Regions from separate parts of the Acidovorax sp. WCS2018Noco2-16 genome, predicted to be linked through region 1. Evidence: predicted binding sites of a transcription regulator. Region 1 holds the regulator's gene; the other holds the start of a gene.
The links. The regulator LexA, encoded in region 1, represses DNA repair genes until DNA is damaged. The targets are predictions, from matches to a motif close to ACTGTATNNNNATACAGT.
Positions count from the first base shown of each region.

Region 2: imuA (translesion DNA synthesis-associated protein ImuA) is a predicted target of LexA. The motif match lies at 3,006-3,023, and genes of this name have one in related genera.

Region 1 is NZ_JAVTJJ010000001.1:32,995-41,143, reverse strand. Features, by position in the region: gene RQI28_RS00190 (Trm112 family protein) at 1-103, shown strand, start outside; gene kdsB (3-deoxy-manno-octulosonate cytidylyltransferase) at 100-903, shown strand; gene adk (adenylate kinase) at 1,130-1,786, shown strand; gene RQI28_RS00175 (asparaginase) at 1,856-2,821, opposite strand; gene lexA (transcriptional repressor LexA) at 2,915-3,589, shown strand; gene RQI28_RS00165 (hypothetical protein) at 4,245-4,466, shown strand; gene hrpA (ATP-dependent RNA helicase HrpA) at 4,582-8,149, opposite strand, start outside.
Region 2 is NZ_JAVTJJ010000001.1:526,748-534,896, reverse strand. Features, by position in the region: gene RQI28_RS02375 (CoA transferase subunit A) at 1-325, shown strand, start outside; gene RQI28_RS02370 (3-oxoacid CoA-transferase subunit B) at 327-965, shown strand; gene RQI28_RS19705 (hypothetical protein) at 1,226-1,480, shown strand; partial or broken gene RQI28_RS19700 (HD-GYP domain-containing protein) at 1,581-2,919, shown strand; gene imuA (translesion DNA synthesis-associated protein ImuA) at 3,038-3,898, shown strand; gene RQI28_RS02340 (DNA polymerase Y family protein) at 3,864-5,273, shown strand; gene RQI28_RS02335 (NAD(P)/FAD-dependent oxidoreductase) at 5,308-6,387, opposite strand; gene fdxA (ferredoxin FdxA) at 6,413-6,736, opposite strand; gene RQI28_RS02325 (GTP-binding protein) at 6,842-8,149, opposite strand, start outside.

The sequences.
Region 1 (8,149 bases):
CTCGCGCAGCGCGCGCCTGGCCTACCCTGTGCGCGACGGTATTCCCGTGCTGCTGGAAAACGAAGCCCGCACCCTCACCGACGACGAAATCGACGCTGCATGAGTGGCGCTGCTGTGCCCGCTCGGCCTGCTCGGCCAGATTTCACGATACTGATCCCGGCCCGCCTGGCATCGACCCGCCTGCCGAACAAACCGCTGGCGGACATCGCCGGACTGCCGATGGTGGTGCACGTGGCGCGCCGCGCTGCGCTCAGCGGTGCACGGCGCAGCGTGGTGGCGGCAGATGACGAGCGCATCGTCGCGGCATGCCGCCAGCATGGTGTGGAAGCCGTGCTCACCCGCGCCGATCATGCGAGCGGCAGTGACCGGCTGGCCGAGGCGTGCGAGTTGCTCGGGCTGGCGGGTGACGACATCGTGGTCAACGTGCAGGGCGACGAGCCGCTGATCGACCCCGCCCTCATCGATGCCGTGGCCGGGCTGTTGTCCGAGCGCCACGACGCCAGCATGGGCACGGCCGCGCACGCCATCGATTCAGTCGACGACTACGTGAATCCCAACGTGGTGAAGGTGGTGCTCGACGGACGGGGATTGGCCCATTACTTCAGCCGCGCCCCCATTCCGCACGCACGCGACCATGCGCCAGGCACGGCTTGGTGGAAGGACGCTACCGGTCCAGCCGGCTACGCGCCGCTGCGCCACGTTGGCATCTACAGCTACCGCTCCGCATTCCTGCGGCAGTTTCCGCAACTGGCACCAGCCCCCACCGAGGCGTTGGAAGCGCTGGAACAATTGCGCGCGCTATGGCACGGCCACCGCATCGCGGTGCACGTGGCGGCGACGGCGCCCGGCCTGGGCGTCGATACGCCGGCGGATCTGGAACGCGTGCGTTCCCTGTTGGCTTAGGCGGCCCAGCCAGCACTGCGCCCGGCCAGACCCGCCATGCACCCAGGCGGTGCGAAGACGCCGCGAAACGCGCTCGGCAACTACTAGCGCCGCGCCGCGTCACCTTGATGACGCGTCAGTTTGGTGCAGGTGTCGCATGCTATCCTCGACCGCAACGATTGCACCCGCCCGGCGCACGCTCAGCCGCGGCCGGATGCCAGCCGAATTCAACATCGAGAGGAGATCCATGAAGCTGATTCTTTTGGGCGCGCCTGGCGCGGGCAAAGGCACCCAGGCCGCGTTCCTTTGCAAGAAGTACGGCATTCCGCAAATTTCCACGGGCGACATGCTGCGCGCCGCGGTGAAGGCCGGCACGCCGCTGGGTCTCGAAGCCAAAGCCGTGATGGACGCTGGCGCGCTCGTCAGCGACGACCTCATCATCAATCTGGTAAAGGAACGCATCGCCCAGCCCGATTGCGCACAAGGCTTCCTGTTCGACGGCTTTCCCCGCACCATTCCCCAGGCCGACGCCATGAAGGCCGCCGGCGTCAAGCTGGACTACGTGCTGGAAATTGACGTGCCGTTCGAAGCGATCATCGAACGCATGAGCGGCCGCCGCTCGCACCCGGCCAGTGGCCGCACATACCACGTCAAGTTCAATCCGCCCAAGGTCGACGGCAAGGACGACGTGACCGGTGAAGAACTGATCCAGCGCGAAGACGACAAGGAAGCCACGGTGAAGAAGCGCCTGGATGTCTACAGCGCGCAGACCCGCCCGCTGGTCGACTACTACTCGAGCTGGGCTCAACAAGAGCCCGATGCAGCGCCCAAGTACCGCGCCATCAGTGGAACGGGATCAGTGGAAGAAATCACCCAGCGCGCGCTGCAGGCCCTGTCGAACTGACCGCAGCCTGAACCGATGAACAAAGCCCCGCATGCGGGGCTTTTGCTTTGGGCGGTAGGTGATAGGCATTCAGTGCGAGCGAGCCGCCAGCAGTTCAAGCAACAACGAACCCCGCGCCTTTACCGCCCCCAGGCCGTGCGCATCAGCCTGCAGGGAATCCCCCGGACGCGGCAACACCCGGCCCAGCAGGCAGCGCGAGCTCACCCGCACCGCCACGCCCGCCGCTTGTGCACGCAGTAGCGCAGCCTCCAGATCATGGTGCAGCGTGCCGTTGCCCGTTGCAGCCACCACCAGGCCCGCCACGCCGTCGGCCACCAGCAGATCCACTACACGGCCCGACGCACCGGCGTGGTTGAGCAACACCTCGACGCGGGGCCAGCTTGACGGTGCAGCGGTGGCCCACTGAGAGCGGGCATGCAGTGGCTCAGCGGAAGGCCAGTCGCGCGCCAGCCGCACCTGGCCTTCCTCCACCCAGCCAAGGGGGCCGCTGTCTCCGGAATCGAAAGCATCCACGCGATACGGATGTACCTTGCGAACCTGCTCGGCACCATGCAGCGTGCCGGCGGCTACCGCCACGACGCCACGCGCACCTGGGGTGGCAGCCACCGCCACGGCATCGAGCAGATTCTGCGGCCCGTCTGGCGTCAGGGCGGAGGCCGGCCGCATGGCGCAGGTCAGCACCACTGGCTTGTGGGCATCCAGCACCAGCCGCAGGAACCAGGCCGTCTCTTCCAGCGTATCGGTGCCGTGCGTGATGACGATGCCGCGCACCTCGGGGTCGGCCAGATGCACTGCGCAACGGTCGCCCAGCCGCTGCCAGATGCCGAAGTCCATGTCCTTGCTGTCCACCTGGGCGACCTGTTCGGCCACCAGCTCGCCGCCCGCAGCGGCCACCAGGCCAGGCACCGCATTCAGCAGTTGCTGCACCCCCACCTGGGCAGCGATGTAGCCGATGTTGTCCGACGAGTCGCTGGCGGTGCCAGCGATCGTGCCCCCCGTTCCCAGCACCACGATTTTTTGAGCGCCCACTTGCATCCTTCGAAAAACTGGTTAAAAATACAGGTACTGGATTAAAAAACAGTCCCGCCGTCGATCCTTTTGATCACCGCATTGCACTGGAACCTCGCCATGCTCGACAGTCCCAAGCTCACCGCCCGCCAGCAACAGATTCTGGATCTCATCCAGACCGCCATCGCCCGCACTGGTGCTCCACCCACTCGCGCCGAAATCGCTGCGCAACTGGGCTTCAAGTCCGCCAATGCGGCCGAGGAACACCTTCAGGCGCTGGCACGCAAAGGCGTCATCGAACTGGTCAGCGGCACGTCGCGCGGTATCCGCCTGCGCAGTGAAACCGTGCGCTCCATCAACGCGGCACGCGGCACGCAGTTCAATTTGCCCATTCCAGGCCTGTCACAGCTGGTGCTTCCGCTGATCGGCCGCGTCGCCGCAGGCTCGCCGATTCTCGCGCAGGAACATGTAGACCAGACCTATAGCGTGGAAGGCAGCCTGTTTCAGCACAAGCCCGACTACCTGCTGAAAGTGCGCGGCATGTCCATGCGCGATATCGGCATCATGGACGGCGACCTGCTGGCAGTTCAGTCCACGCGCGAAGCCCGCAACGGCCAGATCATCGTCGCCCGCCTGGGTGACGACGTGACCGTCAAGCGCTTGCGCCGAACCGGCACGGCCGTTGAGCTGCTGCCAGAAAACCCAGACTACCCGGTGATCACCGTTCAACCCGGTGAGCCGTTCGAAATCGAAGGCCTGGCCGTAGGGCTGATCCGCAACACGATGCTCATGTAGCGCGAACGCGGCGTGCCGCAGGTGGCGGGCGTCTGGCGGTGGGGTGGGAGTACGGCGCACATAGCGCCTTACCAAAGCCTTACACGCCAACCCTGCGGCAAGTCGCCCAATGGCAATCCTGCCTGTGTTCAACCCTCCGTGCCGTCGCACGGGGCTGGTGCTGCCACCGGGCGGCCCGGGTTGCCAGCTTGCTCGCGCACTGTCTTGAAATGGCTTATTTGAAAAGCCAGGTTGAGTCGTCGCCGACTTGCGAAAAGCAATCTGAGCTAGCCGTTCCGGAACGCTCCAGCGCTGTTCGAGGCATTGACCACGATGGAGTTTTCACATGGGAATTGCCCTGCTTGCCTTTTCGTCTTTGTCGCAGCCCGTCAAAGCCCTGACTCAGTTTTTCGCTCGCCCAAGCCGCGGCGCAAGCCCGAGCGATGCACTGCCCTCAAATCATGTCCGCCCGGCAGCCGGCATTGGTTCTCAGCAGCCCGCTGCCCCTTCTTGCCAGCCAGTGGCCACAGCGAATGCCCCATTGGCCAGTCCGGCTCCAGTGGTGTCCAGTTCGGGCTTTTCCGCTCCTGCAGGGACATGGCCAGTGATTGCACCTGCGCGTTCCTTGTTGACCCTGCCACGGCAACAGGTTCCGTCGACTTCACGGGTAAATGCCTTGCCCGCTGCACCTGCGAAGGCTGCCAACGCCGACCGCTTTCATGCCGGCACCGGCAGCTACCAGCACGGTTCTGCCCTCAAGAAAGACCGCCCCATGCTGCGCGTGATGCGCCGCGTACACGCGACCGACCCCGCAAGGCTGGTGATTTCCGGGCGTATGGCCGATGTATGCGCTGAGCTCGACCGCCTGGCAGCATCAGAGGCTCACTTGGCCGTCTGACCACCAGGTTTCGAACCACGCAGGCGAAGGCGAACTCGAATGGACCTCACCGTCACCGGCCCGCTGTGCGCCGCCCGTTGAGTGACTTCGCCAGCGTCCGTGCTGTCATCACACGCTACGCGTTGATCTGTGCCCAGAGCTTGTCCAGTCGTTTGACGCTGACCGGCTGCGGGGTGCGCAGTTCCTGCGCGAAGAAGCTCACGCGCAATTCCTCCAGCAGCCAGCGCAACTCTTGCATGCGACTGTCCACCTTGCCCTTTCGGTCAGCCACCAGGCGCCAATAGCGCTGCTCCTGTGGGCGCAATTCCGTCAGTCGTGCTGCATCGCGCGAAGGGTCGGCCCGGTGCTTGTCCAGCCGCAGGGTGATGGCCTTGAGATAGCGTGGAAAGTGCGCCAGTTGAGTCCACGGCGCTGCTGCCAGGAACTGCCGGGGCATCAACCGCTGCAGTTGCTGCTGGGCGTCCTGCGTGGCCTCCGGCGCGTTCTTCGTGTCCTTGATCTTGCGCGCGGCAGTGGCAAACTCCACCAGGATGGTGCCAGCCAGGCGGGCGACTTCGTTGGCAATCAGGGTGAGGCGACCCCGTCCCTCTTCCACCCGGCGCTTGAAGTCGGCCTCGTTGGTCGGCAGCGGGTCTTGCAGAAAGGCGCGCTCCAGCGCAATGTCGAGAATCTGCGTGCGCAGTTCTTCCTGTGTGCCCAGCGGCATGTAGGCGACGGCCATTCGCTGCAAGTCTGGAATGTTCTTTTCCAGGTACTTCAGCGCGTCCTTGATCTGCAGCGCGAACAGGCGCCGCAGCCCCGCGCGGTGCTTGGCTGCCGCCGCTTCGGGCTCGTCGAACACTTCGATGGTGACGGCGTCGGTGCCGTCGATGAGCGCCGGAAAGCCGATCAGCGTCTGGCCTGCCTTGCGAATTTCCATCAGCTCGGGCAACTCGCCGAAGGTCCAGGCCGTGTAGCGTTGTCCGGCGGCCGTGGCCGGCTTGTTGGCAGCATCTGCAGCAGCGGGCGTTTTCGCGGCCTGGCCACCAGATCTATTTGCTACACTTTTAATAGCTACTTGCGCTTTACTATCAAGCGCTGGAGGCATATTTGATGCTAAATCTCCACCACCAGCGAGCTTCAGCCCCGCGAGCGCTTGAAACGCGCCGCGCGCCTTGGCGCCCCACTCCGCCTTCAGCGCACCCAGGTTGCGCCCGTGGCCCAGCTGCCGCCCGTGTTCGTCCACCACGCGGAAGTTCATGAACAGATGGGGGGACAGCATGTCCAGCTTGAAGTCTGCTCGCTTCACATCCAGCGACGTTTCTGTCTGCACCTGCTTGAGCAGCACGTCGGTCAGGCTGCCATGGCCGAAGCGCTCGGGTGCACCGAGCAACCCAGCCAGCCGCGCGGCGCTTTCGGGCAGCGGCACGAAGCGGCTACGCGGGCGCTGCGGCAGGCTTTTCAGCAGCGCCTGGATCTTCGCCTGCAGCATGCCAGGCACCAGCCATTCGCAGCGTTCGTCGTTCACCTGGTTCAGCACGAACAGCGGCACGGTCACGGTGATGCCATCGCGGGCATCCCCCGGTTCGTGCAGGTAGCTGGCAGCGCAGTCCACGCCGCCCAGCCGCACGGTCTTAGGGAAGGCGTTGCTGGTGATACCGGCTGCTTCATGGCGCATCAACTCGTCGCGGGTCAGTTTGAGCAGGTCGGGGTTCTGGCGGGCTTCGTCGCCGTACCAAGCCTCGAAGCCGGCGCCCGTGCACACGTCGGCCGGCACCTGCTGATCGTAGAAGGCGTAGATCAGCTCGTCGTCCACCAGCACGTCCTGGCGGCGTGACTTGTGCTCCAACTCTTCCACCTTGGCGATCAGCTTCTGGTTGGCGGCCAGGAACGGCAGGCGCGTCTCCCACTGCCCCGCCACCAGCGCCTCGCGGATGAAGATGTCCCGCGCAGCGTGCGGATCGACCTTGCCGAAGTTGACGCGGCGGTTGTTGTAGATGACCAGACCGTAGAGCGTGGCGCGCTCCATGGCGGACACCTGCGCAGCCTTCTTTTCCCAATGCGGGTCGAGCAGCTGCTTTTTCAGCAGGTGGCTGCCGATCTCTTCGACCCATTGCGGCTCGATGGCGGCGATGCCGCGCCCGAAGAGGCGTGTGGTCTCCACCAGTTCTGCCGCGACGATCCAGCGGCCGGGCTTCTTGCTCAAGTGCGCGCCAGGGTGCTTGTAAAAGCGAATGCCGCGCGCGCCCAGGTACCAGTCTTCCTCTTCGCTCTTGATGCCCAGGTTGCCCAACAGGCCGGCCAGCATGGACAAGTGAATTTGCTCGTAGCTGGCGGGTGTGGTGTTGATCTTCCAGCGGTGCTCGGTCACCACGGTGAGCAACTGCGTGTGGATGTCGCGCCATTCGCGCAGGCGCCGCACGCTGATGAAGTTCTGCCGCAGCAGCGCCTCGTACTGGCGGTTGCTGAGCTTGTGCGTGGGATGGTCCTGCGGCTGCGTGGGTGCGGGTGCCGGTGGGGCGGCAGCCGCCATGCGCTGCGCGATGGGCAGCACGGCTTGCGACGGCGCCCCCTTGCGGGCGGCTTCGCGCTGCATGCGTGCAGACGGCAGGCTGGGCGCACCACCACGCGCCTCGCCAATCCACTTCCACAGCTTCAGATAGCCGCTGAATTCGCTCTTCTCGTCGTCGAACTTGGCGTGCGCCTGGTCGGCTTGCTGCTGCGCTTCGAGTGGGCGGTCGCGCACATCCTGCACCGACAAAGCGGAGGCAATCACCAGCACTTCGTCCAGTGCCTTACGGTCGCGCGCTTCCAAGATCATGCGGCCCACGCGCGGGTCCAGCGGCAGGCGCGACAGCTCCACGCCCATGGGTGTCAGATCGTTCGCCTCGTTGACCGCGCCGAGCTCGCCCAGCAACTGGTAGCCGTCGGCAATCGCGCGGCCCGATGGCGCCTCGATGAACGGAAACTGTCCCACGTCGCCCAGGTGCAGCGACTTCATGCGCAAGATGACCCCGGCCAGCGACGAACGCAGGATTTCGGGGTCGGTAAAGCGCGGGCGGCTGTTGAAGTCGGCCTCGTCGTACAGGCGAATGCAGATGCCGTTGGCCACGCGGCCGCAACGGCCGGCGCGCTGGTTGGCCGCGGCCTGGCTCACGGCCTCCACCAGCAGTTGCTCCACCTTGCTGCGAAAGCTGTAGCGCTTGACCCTTGCCGTTCCTGCGTCGATGACGTATCTGACGCCCGGCACCGTGAGCGAGGTTTCCGCCACGTTGGTGGCCAGCACGATGCGCCGGCCGGTATGGCCGTCGAAGATGCGGTCCTGCTCGGCCTGCGACAGGCGCGCGAAGAGCGGCAGCACCTCGGCATTGCGCATGACGGGCTGGTGCGCCAGGTGCTTGCGCAAATGGTCGGCCGCTTCGCGGATTTCGCGCTCGCCAGGCAGAAAGACCAGGATGTCACCGGCCGCATTGCCGGCCCACAACTCGTCCACGCCGTCGGCAATGGCTTCGTTCAGGCCGTAGTCGCGCGTATCTTCGAAGGGCCGCCAGCGTTGTTCCACCGGAAAGGTGCGCCCCGACACATAAATCACCGGTGCCGGGCCCTTGGCAGACTCGAAGTGCTTGGCAAACCGGTCCGCGTCGATGGTGGCCGAGGTGACGATGATTTTCAGGTCGGGCCGGCGCGGCAGGATCTGGCGCAGA
Region 2 (8,149 bases), 490 kb from region 1:
CCTGCAGTTCCGCCTCACGGCACGCAACTTCAACCCTGCTGCGGCCACTGCCGGCAAGGTCTGCATCGTCGAAGTCGAAGAGATCGTCGAGACCGGCCAGATCGCCCCCGACGACGTGCATCTGCCGGGCATCTACGTGCACCGCATCGTGCACAACCCGACACCTGAAAAACGCATCGAAAAGCGAACTGTCTCGGCTGCAGTCCCGGTGGATGCCGCAGCTGCCAAGGTCGAGGCCCAGGCCGTCATCGCCCAGGCTGCCGCCAGCAGCGAAGTGGAAGTGCCGGTGCCCACCGTGCCCGCCAACCAACAAAAAGGAGCCTGAGATGCCCTGGACCCAAGACCAGATGGCCGCACGCGCGGCGCAAGAGCTGGAAGACGGCTTCTATGTGAACCTGGGCATCGGCATTCCGACCCTGGTGGCCAACCACACGGGCACCAAGGAAGTGTGGCTGCAGTCCGAAAACGGCATGCTCGGCATCGGCGCGTTTCCGACCGAAGACGCGGTGGACGCCGACCTGATCAACGCAGGCAAGCAGACGGTGACGACCATTCCCGGCTCCGCCATCTTCGGCAGCGACCAGTCGTTCGCGATGATCCGTGGCGGCAAGATCAACCTGTCGATTCTGGGCGCGATGCAGGTCAGCGAAAAGGGCGACCTGGCCAACTGGATGATCCCCGGCAAGATGGTCAAGGGCATGGGCGGTGCCATGGACTTGGTGGCTGGCGTCAAGCGCGTGATCGTGCTGATGGAGCACGTCGCCAAGAAGAAAGACGGCACTGAAGATCTGAAGATCCTGCCCGAGTGCACGCTGCCCCTGACGGGCGTGGCCGTGGTGGACCGCATCATCACCGACCTGGCCGTGCTCGATGTGACGCCCGAAGGCCTGAAGGTCGTCGAGCTGGCGCCTGAAGTCAGCTTCGAGGCGCTGCAGGCCAAAACTGGCGTGACGCTGATCCGCTGAAAGTGCGGGGCAGGGCGTGCGATGGCTTCTGGCACGCAGCCCGTGGCAACGACGGCCGATGAGGCGCTGCGCGGCCTCTGGCTGCAGGCCGGCTTGCCGCTAGAGGCGCTCGCCTTTGCCCAGCTGACCGGCGCCGACCCGGTTATGCCGTCGTCGTTCGCCGTCGGCGTTGCCGCGCAGGCCAGCATTGCAGCGGCCGCACTGGCGGCCTGCGAATTGCCCACCAGCGCGGTGCAGCCCGCCAGCAGGTGGCGGTGGACATGGCCCATGCCGCCATCGAATGCACCGGCTGGTTCAGCCTGGATGGGCAAGCGCCCGATTTGTGGGACGCGTTGTCGGGGCTGTACCGCTGCGCCGACGGGTTCGTGCGCCTTCACGCCAATTTTGCGCACCACCGCGATTCCGGCTTTGGCGCATTGCAGGCCGTGCGGCACAGCGCTCAGCTGTCGCGCACTCCGGCCGGCTGGTCGCGGCCTTCGGTGCCGCCGGGAACGCACCCGCCGCACTGGCCCTGACCGTCGTCAATCGCCCTTGGCCGTTTGGCCGCCGACCCCGGCAAATCACTTTACAGTCGCCGCTGGCATCTACCCCCGTCTTCTGCTTTTCGACCAGCGCATGAACGCCCAGAACCCTACCGTTGCTGATCTTCCCCTTTCGGAAGAAGGCGCTTGCGACAACCTGCACTACCCGCGTGCGGTGACCGACATGGCCGAGCGTTGCAAGGTGGTTGCGCAGGACGCGGCCTACACTGACAAAGGCATCAAGCTGCTGGAAAAGGGTGCGCGCGTGGACAACCGGCTGTACGAGCGCTTGGTACAGCACAAGCTTCGCGGCTCCATCGACAGCCAACTCAGCGTGTAGAACGCGGTCGATGTGCCTTCGCTGATTGCCGCCGCGCGGGCGCAGTGCGCGCAAGATCCATTGCCCATGCTGCTGTCGCATGCGCTGGGCGGCCCCGACCGTTTGCTGGCACCACTGCAGTTCGTGCCGCTGCCGCAGCCCATGGCTTTCAAGCTGACCGTCATGCGCGAGCAGCGGCCCGACCTGCTGGCCCACAGCCTGCGCATGGCGCTGATAGCGTTGTACCTGGGCGTGCAAAGCGGCTGGAGCGAACGCGAGTGCATTCCGCTGGCGGCTGCAGCGCTGCTGCATGACATCGGCGTGCTGCACATGGACCCGGTCTGGCGTGACCCCTACCACAAGGGTGACGGGTGCTGGCCGCAAGCACCCGGTGTCGGCCATGCTGATGGTGCGGGCGCAGGCGTATGCCAAGTCGGTTGAAACTGCGGTGCTGGAGCACCACGAACGCATGGACGGCACCGGCTACCCGCGCAGCCTGCAGGGCAACGCCATCTCGCCGATGGGGCAGATCCTGATGCTGGCCGAGGTGGCCGCGGCTTTTTTTGAAAAGTACCAGGACGACGCGCCCGCGCAGCGCCTGTCGCTCAGCCTGCGGTTGAACCACCGCAAGTTTTCTGCACCGCTGGCGTCATTGCTGCTGCCCCTGTTGCAACAGGCCGCCGTGGGGCAGGGCGGCATGCAGGCGGAGCAGCCCCTGTCCGCAAAGGACGAGGCCGCGCAGCACATCGCCACCCTGGCCGATGCCTTCCAGGCCTGGGACGACGCCCGCAAGGCGCTGCCGGCCGCCTGGCTGGCGCTGCCCACCGGCCGGGCCTGTGCTTTTGTAGACATGCGCCTGACTGCGCTGCAGAAGGCGCTGTACGAGGCCGGCTCGCACCCCCACCAGCAGGCCGAGATGCTGGTGCACCTGGAGGGCGACGCGCAAGGCATGGTCGAGCTGGAACTGCTGAACCGCGAGGCGATCTGGCAGCTGCAAAGCATCCTGAATGCCAGCCACAGCCGCTGGCCCTTGCTGGCGGACCGTGCCGATGCGGGCGACGCCTGTGTGGCGGACTGGCAAGACCAGTGCACGCAACTGCTGGCGGCAATTTAGTCCGATAGACCGCCATTGATCGCCGCATTGCGGTTGAGGATCCGGTGACACGTGGTGAAGATGCCGAGGTGTGATGCCTGCTGAATACTGTATATTTAAACAGCATCAAGTCATCACCATGTTTGTCCACCCCGCGCTCTCCGCTGCCCCTTCTTTGCCCAGGCTCGCCCTGAGGCGGGCTGAAAGCGCCTGCGAGTTGCCTGGTGTCTGGCGTGCCGATGGCATGGAGCAGGGCCCGCAGCGGACCCAGCCATCAGGCCATGCGCTGCTGGATGCGCAACTGCCCGGTGGTGGGTGGCCGCTGGGCGCCATGTCGGAGATCCTGTTGCCCGCGCACGCTTTCCATGAATGGCGTCTGGTGCTGCCCGCACTCGCCGGTGCCATCGCCGCCGGTCTGCCCGGCCAGGTGGTGCTGGTGGCACCTCCGCACGTGCCTTTCGGGCCGGTGCTGGTGATGGGTGGGTTGCCGGCACACCGGGTATGCCGCATCGTGGCAGGGCCCCATCAGGGTGCGCAGGCTGCCTGGGCCGCCGAACAAGCCCTGCGCTGCCGCGATGTGCTGGCGGTACTGGCCTGGTTGCCCCAGGCTGCCCCCGAGGTACTGCGGCGGCTGCAGCTGGCGGCTGCCCACCAGGGGCGGCTGCTCTGGGTCTTTCGGCCTGAACAGCTGCGCATGCAGGCATCGCCCGCGCCGTTGCGGCTCTGGGCGCAATCGGGTGGCGATGCCGATGTCGTCCAGGTGCACGTTCTCAAGCGCCGCGGCCCGCCCGTGGTGGTGCCCGTGCTGTTGCCGGCTTGCGACGCGCGATTGGCGGCGGTGCTGCAAGCCCAGGCGCGGCGTCGCCAGGCAGCGCAAGAAGCAGCGCAGCAGCAGTGGCAGGAAAGCCAGCAGCGCCTGCAGACCCTGCGTGCACTCGGGCTTCCCATCGAACCATCGCCGCGCCATGCACTGGATCGCACTGCCCCTGCCCGCGCCTGACCCGCAGCCCGGCGGCGTGCCTGTGCAGGCACATGGCTGGTGGGCGTTGCGCTTCACGCCGCGCGTGGCATTGCTGGAAGAGGCCCTGCTCATCGAGGTGGGCAGCGTGGCGCGGCTCTGGGGCGGTGTGCCGGCATTGCTGCAACTGCTGCAGCGGCATCGCCCGCTACCCTTGCCCGCAGCGGATGGCCAGGGTTGCAGCGCCGCATTGCAGCCGCCAGACGAATCCGGCCCAGCCCAGGCCCCCACGGCCTTGCAGGCGCTGGCGCAACTGCGGTTGTTGCAGACCAGCCGCCCCTTGCCGCGCCGCCTGCCGTACGACCTGCCACTGCGTACCTTGACCGACCTGCGCCCCCATGCGGCCGAGCTGGAGCACATGGGCTGCCGCACCTGGGGCGCCGTGCGCGCCTTGCCGCGTGCCGGCCTGGCGCGCCGGCTGGGCGCTGGCCCCTTGCTGGCGCTGGACAGGGCGTGGGGCGACGTGCAGCACCTGCCGCCCTGGCTGCAGGCCCCCGAAAGCTTCGCCATGGAGGCCGAACTGCCGGCCCTCGCCGAATCGGCCGATGCGCTGCTCTGGTCCGCCAGCCGCCTGTTGGGCGCGTTGCAATCGTGGCTGCAGGCGCGGCATCAGGGCGCGCTGGCGTTGTCGCTGGGCTGGCGCCACGATCTGCGCCGCATCGACGGCGTGGACTTGCCCGCCTGGCAAAGCCTGGAAGTGCGCACCGCCCAGCCCGTTCAGGAAATGACCCACTTGCGACGCCTGCTGGCCGAGCGACTGGGCCGTCAGCAGTTGGCAGCGCCGGTGAATCGCATTGCGCTGAAGGCCTTGCAGACGGCGCCCTGGACGGGCGACAGCATCAGCTTGCTGCCCCCGGGCCCGCACGACATGCCGGGCGAGCCCTGGCACCAGTTGCTGGAGCGCCTGTCTGCCCGACTGGGAGCCGGCCGTGTGCAGGGCCTGCGTCTTGTGGCCGATCATCGGCCCGAAGGCATGCAGGAATGGCAGGCGCTCGAAGGCTCAGCCGCAGGCGGTGGCCTCTGCGCTGCGACGGTCTTGCCTGCCGATGCCCGCGCCGTGCTGTGGCCGCGCTGGCTGGTGCAGCCGCCGCGCGCCTTGGCCCTGCAGGGCAGCCGCCCTTGCCTGCAAGGCCCGCTGCGCCTGCTGGTGGGGCCGCAGCGGTTTGAAACCGCGTGGTGGGAGGCCGGGTCGCAGGAGCAGAACGCACCGGCCGCCGAGATGCCGGTCATGCCAGGCGAGGCGGCCGCCGGACCTGCGCGGCGCGACTACTTCGTGGCGCACAACGCCACCGTCGGCCATGTCTGGATCTTTCGTGACCTGCAGGGTCGGTGGTTCCTGCACGGGATTTATGGCTGAATCTTGCTGAACGGCACTGCCGTCAGCCAACGGCTCAACTCGCCAATGGCGCCACGCCCAGCCGCTCGTGCAGGCGCGTGCTGGTGGTCGTGTATTGCAGCGCCACCTTGTCGCCCGAGAGATATTCGGCAGCGCTGAAGGCCGCCAGCGTGGCTTCGTGGAAGCCGCACAAAATCAGCTTGCGCTTGCCCGGATAGGTGTTGATGTCGCCCACCGCGTGGATGGCCGGCACGCTGGTGCGGAAGGCGGCGGTGTCCACCACCAGTTGCTTGCGCTCGATGGCCAGGCCCCAGTCGGCAATCGGCCCCAGGCGCGGGGATATGCCCAGGTAGGCGAGCAGCAGATCCAGCGGCAGGCGCTCCTCGCCGCCCTCGGGTGTGGTCAGGCGCAGCGCCTGCAGCATGCTGCCGTCCGCCGATGCTTCGATACCGTTGATCTGCCCGGCCACCACGCGAATGCGGCCGGCTTCGCGCAGCGCCGCCAGCTGGGCCAGCGCCTCGGGCGGGGCCTGGAAGGCATCGCGCCGGTGCAGCAGGGTGATGCTGGCGGGCGTGTTTTCAGTCTGATTGCCCAGCGCGACGGCGGCCATCACGGCCGGCTCTTCGCCGCCATGCACCACCACATGGCGCGCGGATGTATTGACTGTCAACGATGCGGCATCGGGGTGATAGAGAACCTGCGTGCCCGTGAAGGCGTCGATGCCATCGGCCTTCACGGTGCGGGGCACGAAGGCGCCCACGCCGGCGGCGATGAACACCGTGCGGGCCAGCAGCCGGGTGCCGGCCGAGGTTTGCAGCAGCACGCGGCCGTCATCCTGCAGCGCCAGCGCAGACACCACCTGGCTCAGATGCCGCTGCGGTGCGAACGGCGCGATCTGCCGCTCCAGCAGCGTCACCAGTTCCCGGCCAGTGCACACGGGCACGCCGGGAATGTCATAGATGGGCTTGTCTGCATACAGCTCGGCGCACTGGCCGCCCGTGTAGGGCAGGGCGTCGATCAGATGGGCGTGAATGCCGTGCAGCCCCAGCTGGAAGACCTGCCACAGGCCCACCGGCCCCGCGCCAATGACGACAGCGTCAACAGCCAGGGGTTCTTGGGGTGCTGGGCCGGTCACGTGCAATGCGAGGTCGAAACCGAGATCAGCGGATCAGGTCGGCAATCTTGCCCGGCTTGCCGTTCCACTCGTCGGCGTCGGGCAAGGGGGGCTTGCGCTTGGTGATGCTCTTGAACTGGGGCGACAGCTCGGCGTTGATCTTGATGAACGCGATCTGGTCTGCGGGCAGATCTTCTTCGGCAAAGATGGCATTGGCAGGGCATTCGGGAATGCACACGGCGCAATCGATGCACTCGTCAGGGTCGATCACGAGAAAGTTGGGGCCCTCGCGGAAGCAGTCCACGGGGCACACGTCCACGCAATCGGTGAACTTGCACTTGATGCAGTTTTCGGAAACGACGTGAGTCATGGCTCGTCAATGTCTTTGTAATCGGGGGTAACCCGCGATTTTAGGCCGTTTCAGGGGCCGGGCTGTGGGCCCGGCCCTTGCGGCGGGAAGGATTCGTGCCCTGGGTCAACGTACCAGCGCTGCGCCAGCGGTCCTGTGGCTGGCGGTGTCTACCAGAATCAGCGAGCCCAGCACGCGGGCTTGCGTGAAGGGCGCAGCGGGCAGGGGCTCTTGCAGCAGCAGTTCCACATGGCCGATGGCGTTGGGGTCGAGCTGCGAAGCGTCTTCTTCGGCCAGGGTGTTGATGTCCAGCCGGTGCACCACGCGTCGCACCTTGGCCTTGACCCAGCGGTGGCCGTGCAGCGCCCAGTACACGCGCCCCGCCACCAGCGGCTCGTCGTCCATCCAGGCGACGGTGGTGAGCAGCTCGCGCTGGCCGGGCCAGGCGGGCACCGACGCCGGCGTGTCGAAATCGTCATCGCCGGCCGCCTGCGCTGGGGCCACGGGCGCGGCCAGAATCCAGTCGCCGCGCGACACGTCCACCTCGCGGTCGAGCACGATGCCGGCGCTGGTGCCGGCCTGCACGTTGCCGGGGCGGCGCGCATGGTCGAGCACCTGGGCTACGGTGGCCAGCTGGCCGCTTGGGAAGACCTGCACGGCCGTGCCCGGCGTGACCTGGCCCGCAGCGACGCGGCCCCAGAAAACACGGCGGCCTTGCGATGTGTCGGCCGAGCCCGAGAACTTCTCGACCCACTGCACCGGGAACGCGACGGGCAGCGCCACGTCCGCAGGCGTGTTGGGCAGCAGCTCCAGCAGCTGCAGCAGGCTGGGGCCGTCATAGCCGCACCAGCCGGGAGTGCCGTCGACGACGTTGAAGCCCTTCAATGCCGACACCGGCACCGTGGCGCGCACGGCGATGCCGGCGGCCTGCGCGAACTGGTCGAGGGCCGCGCGGATGTGGGTGAAGGCGAGGGCCGGATCTGCCACTGCGTCCAGCTTGTTCACGGCGAACACCAGCGAGGGCACGCGCAGCAGATTGACCAGCAGCGAGTGGCGGCGCGTCTGCGGCAGCAGGGCCAGTTGCGGGTTCTTCCAGTCGAGCTTGGTGGCATCGACCAGCACCACGGCGGCGTCGGCGCTGCTCGCGGCCGTGACCATGTTGCGCGTGTACTGCTCATGGCCCGGCGCGTCGCCGATGATGAACTTGCGCGTTTCGGTGGCGAAGTAGCGGTAGGCCACGTCGATGGTGATGCCCTGTTCGCGCTCGGCGGAAAGGCCGTCGGTCAGCAGCGCCAGATCGGTCTCGCCGCCGCGCTGCACGCCTGCCAGGTGGTCTTGCAGCACGGCCCGGCTGTCGACCAGCAGGCGGCCGATCAGCGTGCTCTTGCCGTCATCGACCGAGCCGCAGGTGATGAACTTGAGCGCAGATTGATG